3 regions of the Rothia sp. P7181 genome follow, and region 1 is predicted to be linked to each of the others. Evidence: riboswitches for the same ligand, from Rfam matches in the RefSeq annotation. Region 1 holds a riboswitch; each other region holds the start of a gene.

Region 1 (2,264 bases):
TTGTAGTTGACGATGGCAAACTCATTCATGACGTTTGCTGCGCAGATGAGCGTTACACCGTAGAGAAGCCATTGTGGTTCAGGGAACGTGAAGAAGCAAAGTGCCATGAGCACGGCTGTGAGGAACGTGTTGACTGCTAACCATAGGGTGCGTTGACCTGATGCATCTGCGCGTTGCCCTGTGACGGGGGCAAGTAACGCGATGAGTAGCCCTGCAATGGCGAGGCCTGTGGAGAGCATTTCGGAGGCGTCTTTAGGGTCGCCGAATGCTTTGCTGGTGAGGTAGACGGTGAAGACGAATGTTGTCATGACCGCATTGAAGGAAGCGCCACCGGCGTCCCATAATGCCCAGGCTGTGATGGTGCCGCGGGTCCCTAATGGTGCAGATTCGTTCTGCTCTTTGGCGTGTTTGCTCATAAGGATAAGAGTATCTATTGAGCATGGGTAATGGTGTGAAATACCCGCAGAAACAAAGATAAAGTGAAGAAATTTGTGTACTTTTTACCAGAACTATGTGCACTGTCTAAGGTTCACTTACAGTGGGCTTATCTTCAAAGGATTTGTTAGCGCTGATGAGCGGTAAGTTTATGGGGTTTAAAGAAGCGTAGACGGCAACAAAATGACTGTTGCCGTCTACACGAGGATGAGGTTTTCTAAGAGATGATGTTCTTAGACTTCGTTTTGTCCGATGGGATCATTTTTGCGTTTTGCTTTGACCTCATTAGTTTTACGGGTGATGCTGACTTTGATAACGGTGCCAACAAGACCGGTCAGAAGTGACCATAGAATGATGTCTCGCCAACGCTCATCATCGTCGGGGTTGCTTGCGGGTGGTTCATTTCCGGTTACTTTTTTCCATGTTGCAGAGAGCGCTTTGTTTGCCACGGTGATGCCGGCAAGAGAAGCTGCGGTTCCTACAAGATTAATGGGGTTCATGTTTTTCTCCATCGTTGATGAGTATCCTTAGCAATCCTATAACAGGAGAAGCCCAACAGCGTATTACTACTCACGAATAATTCTCTAAGAAAGCGTGGAAACTGCAGATATTGTCATAACTTCTCTGGAGGGTGGAATTGAACGTAGTGAACAAACTATACTGAACAAGGCTTTGACAATAAAGCCGTATAAACATATACGTATAGAAGCGACAGGGGAGCACCGTAGGGTGCTGAGAGTGCGAAAGCAGACCCTCGAACCTGATCCGGTTAGTACCGGCGTTTAGGAAGTCGAGTTCTCTCAAACGTTCACGTAGTGTAACGTTCCCCTTCCTGTATTCGGGAAGGAAAATTTACAATGGCTAAGAAATCTTCTTTAGCGTGGCGAGTTAACGATATCGTTATCGCCTCTGTCCTGTCTGTAGCATGCGGACTCATTTTCTGGTTCTGGTCTGTTGCGATTTATCCGCTGGCAAAAACGATTTTTGCAACGGTACCAGAATATATGCCTCTTATTGGCGGTGGCTGGTTGATTGCTGGTGTGCTGGGTGGAATTGTTATCCGTAAACCTGGTGCAGCACTATATTGTGAACTTCTTGGCGCCATTATTGAGGGTATCCTTGGCACACATTTTGGTCTGTCCGTTATTATTTCTGGTCTAGTTCAGGGTCTTGGCGCAGAACTTATTTTTGCGGTATTCCTTTACCGCCAGTGGAATATTATGGTCGCAGCTCTTGCCGGCGCAGTATCTGGCTTCGGTATGGGAGTCTCAGAAATTATCATCTACTACGCAAATGAGCTTTCTTTTGCAAAGATGCTGGTTTACACGGCATGCGGAACGATTTCTGGGGCATTGCTTGCTGGGGTTCTTTCGTGGTTCTTAATGAAAGCACTAGCACAAACGGGTGTCTTGTCGTCCTTGGCTTCTGGACGGTCGAAACGAGCACGCGCCTAACCGTGGATACAACATCTTCCATAACGCCACCGCCTGCTGACTCTCAGCCGGTGCGTGGCGTTCGTATTAGTGTACGTGAGTTTGGTTGGCATTACGCAGGACGAGAAAAACCTACTATAGAATCTGTAAACCTGACCATTGAACCTGGACAAAAAGTGCTTCTTTTGGGTTCTTCTGGCGCAGGTAAATCAACCCTTCTGCACGCCATGGGCGGGCTATTACACGACGATGATGGCCAATCTCAACAGGGCACTATCACCATCGATGGTATACCTGCTGAAGATGCTCACGGCGCAGTAGGACTTATGCAACAGGATCCAGAGTCATCTATCGTGCTATCTCGTATAGGAGATGATGTTGCTTTCGGGCCCGAAA
Region 2 (2,264 bases), on a different contig from region 1:
AACGCTCCGACGAAGAATCTCTGATTGTTCATCGAGGTAAATACGCATACGCCATCTTAAACCTCTACCCATATAACCCAGGGCACCTGCTGATTCTGCCCTACCGGCATATCCCATATTACGATGACGCAACCGTCGAAGAACTAACCGAAATAGGGATTCTCACCCAACAAGCGATGCGTGTGCTACGTCAAGTCAGCAAAACAGACGGATTCAATATTGGGATGAACCAAGGCAAAATTGGGGGAGCCGGAATAGCCGATCACCTACACCAGCATATCCTCCCACGATGGTCTGGCGACACCAATTTCTTACCGATTATCGCCCACACAAAAACCATGTCACAGACACTAGGACAGATACACACTCTCGTAAAACAAGGGTGGGAAGAATACCTTTCAACGACAACCAAAACTCTTTAGAGAAAGCTAAACAACTTCTAACGCACCCTTCAGTTGTTTTGCTGCGCTACGAACATCAGCAGCTTCGGTTAAAGCACGCACCACAACAATACGTGAGGCACCTGCCTGACAAACCTCTGACACCGTATCCACGTTAACGCCACCAATAGCAAACCACGGTTTCTGACCGGCAAACTGAGCAACCTGCTCAAGATACTCCACGCCTGTTGCTGCACGCCCCGGCTTCGTCGGCGTCGGCCACACCGGCCCACACGCAAAATAATCAATATTCTTATCGGCAGCAGCCTCCTGCCCCTGAGACACCCCATGTGTTGAAGCACCTACAAGAACATCGGCACCTAACAACCTGCGCGCCTGCACCGCAGAAAGATCGTCTTGACCTCGATGAAAAATATCAGCACCCATAAGAGCGGCAACATCAGCACGGTCATTGACCGCAAAAAGCTTATCGTGACGACGCGCCACCTTTTTGAGAACCTCTAAAGCTGCTAGCTCCTGTTGCACAGAAATCTTCTTATCACGCAGCTGAATAATATCGACACCGCCACTATAGGCTTCATCCAGAAAAGACTCTAAATCTCCACGAGATAAACGCGCATCCGTACACAAGTACAAGCGTGCTTTGTGAAGCTTTTCAAGGCGCTCGCGACGAAGCGTTGAAGAAGAATTCACGAAAGAAGTAGCGAAAGGCTGTTGTTCATAAACGGACATAGTTTTGAGGTCTCCTTGTATCAAAAAGATTGAGGCTTATACTTAGAGTGACCTACGGGAGCGTCAGATATATCGCGCCATATCACAATAGATATATCTTCACGACGCTGAGAGGGCTAAGAGAGCCGACCGTCTTACTTGATGCGGGTTATGCCGCCGGAAGGAAGTGTTCGTCATGGGTGCGACGTTGTTTAACCCGCACGATGAAGATTCAACTATTCATCAATATATACCCGAACTATCCAAAGAACCACCCTCAACAGTAGATATTGCAGTCATCGGTGCAGGAATTATCGGATTATCGACCGCGTACCGTCTCCAAAAAATAGGGTATAGCGTTGCTGTCTTAGACCCACAGCCCGCTTCAGAAGCAACACGAGCAGCCGCCGGAATGCTTGCCCCAGCATCTGAAACACAATTTCGCCAAGAACCATTAGTTCAGCTGATGAAACGGGCAGCGCAACTATACCCATACTTTGCACAACACATTCAAGAAGAATCCGGTATTCACGTTGGTAGACAAGAAACAAAAACCCTCGTATGCGCCTACGATCATGCTGATAAAAATGCTCTAGAAGACCTCCAACAATATCAACAAGAGCTAGGTTTAGAAACCCAAAAAATATCCATCCGAAAAGCTCGTTCTCAAGAACCAAGCCTCTCCTCGCGTCTTGCAGGAGTCGTGGAAATAGCCGGCGACCACCAGATTAACCCGCGCTGGTACTGCCAAGGGCTCATACACCTCTTACACGAACAGCTCTACCCTGTGAGAGCCCAAAAAATTCTTCTCGACGCAGACCAAACACACGCCCGCGGCATCTACTGGGAATACCAAAACCCCACGACAGGGCAACAGCACACCGGAGAACTCCACGCAACATATATCATCGTCGCTAACGGCCTCGGAACCTTAGAACTTCAGGGCATACCAGCGCTCAAAGAACTCCCTTTACGACCCGTCTACGGTGATGTGCTTCGTCTCCGCGTACCTGAAAACCAGCGGCCCTTCATCACCTCAACAATTCGCGGTATCGTCCGCTCCCAACCTGTTTACATCGTTCCCCGTGAAGACAACACCGTCGTCATCGGTGCAACATCACGTGAAGACCATATGCCCGGTATCAACGCTGG
Region 3 (2,264 bases), on a different contig from region 1:
ATGAAGCTTCTGAGGACGTTACAGAGTCTAAGAGCTCTCGTAAGCGAAAGCGTCGTAAACCATCACGTCGTGATGTAGAAGTGAAGAACGTTGAGCAGGTAGAAGACTCCTCATCAGAGCTAGTACTTACTATCGGTGGTGAAGTTGTTGAACTTCCTCATGCTCATGAGCAGGTAGAGGAACAAGAATCGTCAACTGAAGATTCTTCGTTTACTTTAGAATCTTTAGAACAAATCTTTGATTCTAAAGAAAGACAGAGCTCTGTTTCTGAGGACACTGCTGAACAAGAATATGATGAAAATCTTTCTTCTCGATTCACTCAGAACTCTGAACGTTTAGCGGCGATTCGAGCTGGAGAAGCTCGAGCGAGAGCAGCGCAAAAAGCTGGTCGAGATGTCCAACGTAAAGATGAGCAAGACTCATCTCAGAAAGAGGAGACTCCCGTCAAGCGTCGTCGTTCTCGTCGGGCATCTGCACCGGTTTCGTCTGCTGGTTCTTCGGTAGCGGTGAGCGTTTCTGACATCTCTAAAGAACAAGAAGCCCAGCAGTCTCTCGTAACTGGTGTTGCACAACCTGGACGTCAGCAGAGTATCGAAGAAAAAACTGTTCAGGAAGTAACCACTCCCGAGCATACACCAGCACCTCGTAAACGTCGTTCGCGTCGAGCAGTGAGCACTGGTGTGGGTTCTGAGGTGCAGCGTCAAGAACTTTCAGAAGGGCATGCTGCTAAAAGTATTGTTGCTTCTGTTGCAGAAGTACCAACAATCTCAGAACATGAGGAGCATACGGTCATGCTCGGTGTTGGGGTTTCTGCCGACCAGATTAAACGTGAAGGACGATAATCTCATCGTCTCCGCGGTGTGATAAAAGATGGTGTGTTCTATACAGAGCACACCATCTTTTGTTTTGCTGTAAAGAAGAGTCATAATCGCTGTCTTTGCTGAAAACTCTAGCCGTCAGAGTCTATTTTTCCTAGGCTGGTTTAAGCACTTCTACCATAGGTGCATGAATATCAGGACACGGGGTGCTCTTTCATAAGAGCTGAGAAAAACCCGCAGAACCTGCTCTTGTTAGTACAAGCGAAGGGATGTCGATTTTATGGGCGACACTTTAACACCGCATCAACTTTCTATTCAAACACGCGAATATCCGAGAGTGCTGACCATCGCGGGGTCTGATTCTGGTGGTGGTGCGGGAATCCAAGCCGACTTGAAATCTATTGCAGCGCATGGTGGGTATGGTATGAGCGCTATTACTGCTTTGACTGCTCAAAACACTCGTGGTGTGCAACAGGCTTTTTTTCCTCCGGCACAGTTCTTATCTCAACAATTAGAGGCACTCAGCTCTGATATCGATATTGACGCTGTCAAAATTGGCATGTTAGGCACTTCTGACGTCATTGCTGCTGTGCGTTCATGGTTGCAAAAATATCGTCCTCCCGTTGTGGTTCTAGACCCTGTTATGGTTGCTACAAGTGGAGATTCTTTAGCTGAAGAAGACTCGGTAGCAGAGCTTTCTTCATTGTTTCCTTATGCTGATGTCATCACCCCTAATGCGCATGAGATGGCTGTTCTGCTAGGTGAAGAATCTACTGAACAATGGTCAGTTTTATGTGAGCAGGGGCAGCGTCTAGCTGATTGTTATAAAGTCGCGGTTCTTGTTAAAGGTGGACATTGTTCAGGGGAGAGAACTTCTGATGCGCTGATGATGCCAGGTCATAGTGAACCAGTATGGGTTGGTTCTTCTGAACGTGCACAGGTTCGTACCACACATGGTACGGGGTGTTCTTTTTCTGCTGCTTTAGCGACTGAGCTTGCGCGTACAAGGTGCTGGCAGACTTCTCTAGAACGCGTTAAACGGTGGATTACGGGAGCTATTAACAACGGTCAAAGACTTGAGGTTGGTGGCGGGAACGGGCCGATTGATCATTTTTATCATGTTCATTCTGTGATATCTGAACAAAGTGCACGAGTTAGCGATGTCGATAAATATTTGCTACAGGCTCAAGACCTTGACATGGTGCGTTTGCGTGAGAGCTTTTCTGAATACGTCTGGGAGTTGAGTACCTCTATCAGAGAACAGGTTAACAGCTGTCCTTTTGTTGAAGGTCTTGGTGACGGCTCTCTACCTCAGGATGCTTTTATCTATTATTTAGACCAAGATGGTTTATATCTTAAGGAATATTCTCGTGCTCTAGGGCAGGTTAGTATTCGTGCAACGGACACTGAGTCACGGATGTTCTTTGCTCACGGTGCAGTTGAAGC

The links. Region 1 has a riboswitch for thiamine pyrophosphate ahead of ACN08Z_RS07670 (ECF transporter S component). Riboswitches for the same ligand answer to the same signal wherever they lie in the genome.
Region 2: it holds a riboswitch for thiamine pyrophosphate, as region 1 does, so the genes downstream of both, thiO (glycine oxidase ThiO) here and ACN08Z_RS07670 (ECF transporter S component) in region 1, are expected to answer to the same signal.
Region 3: it holds a riboswitch for thiamine pyrophosphate, as region 1 does, so the genes downstream of both, ACN08Z_RS07505 (bifunctional hydroxymethylpyrimidine kinase/phosphomethylpyrimidine kinase) here and ACN08Z_RS07670 (ECF transporter S component) in region 1, are expected to answer to the same signal.

What each region holds. Positions count from the first base shown of each region.
Region 1 covers NZ_JBLXXZ010000016.1:11,444-13,707, reverse strand. Annotated here, with positions in the region: gene ACN08Z_RS07680 (MFS transporter) at 1-416, opposite strand, end outside; gene ACN08Z_RS07675 (DUF4235 domain-containing protein) at 669-947, opposite strand; TPP riboswitch at 1,139-1,241, shown strand; gene ACN08Z_RS07670 (ECF transporter S component) at 1,293-1,889, shown strand; gene ACN08Z_RS07665 (ABC transporter ATP-binding protein) at 1,892-2,264, shown strand, end outside.
Region 2 covers NZ_JBLXXZ010000011.1:5,990-8,253, forward strand. Annotated here, with positions in the region: gene ACN08Z_RS06375 (HIT family protein) at 1-422, shown strand, start outside; gene thiE (thiamine phosphate synthase) at 429-1,133, opposite strand; TPP riboswitch at 1,178-1,315, shown strand; gene thiO (glycine oxidase ThiO) at 1,309-2,264, shown strand, end outside.
Region 3 covers NZ_JBLXXZ010000015.1:13,777-16,040, reverse strand. Annotated here, with positions in the region: gene ACN08Z_RS07510 (Rne/Rng family ribonuclease) at 1-842, shown strand, start outside; TPP riboswitch at 1,011-1,105, shown strand; gene ACN08Z_RS07505 (bifunctional hydroxymethylpyrimidine kinase/phosphomethylpyrimidine kinase) at 1,099-2,264, shown strand, end outside.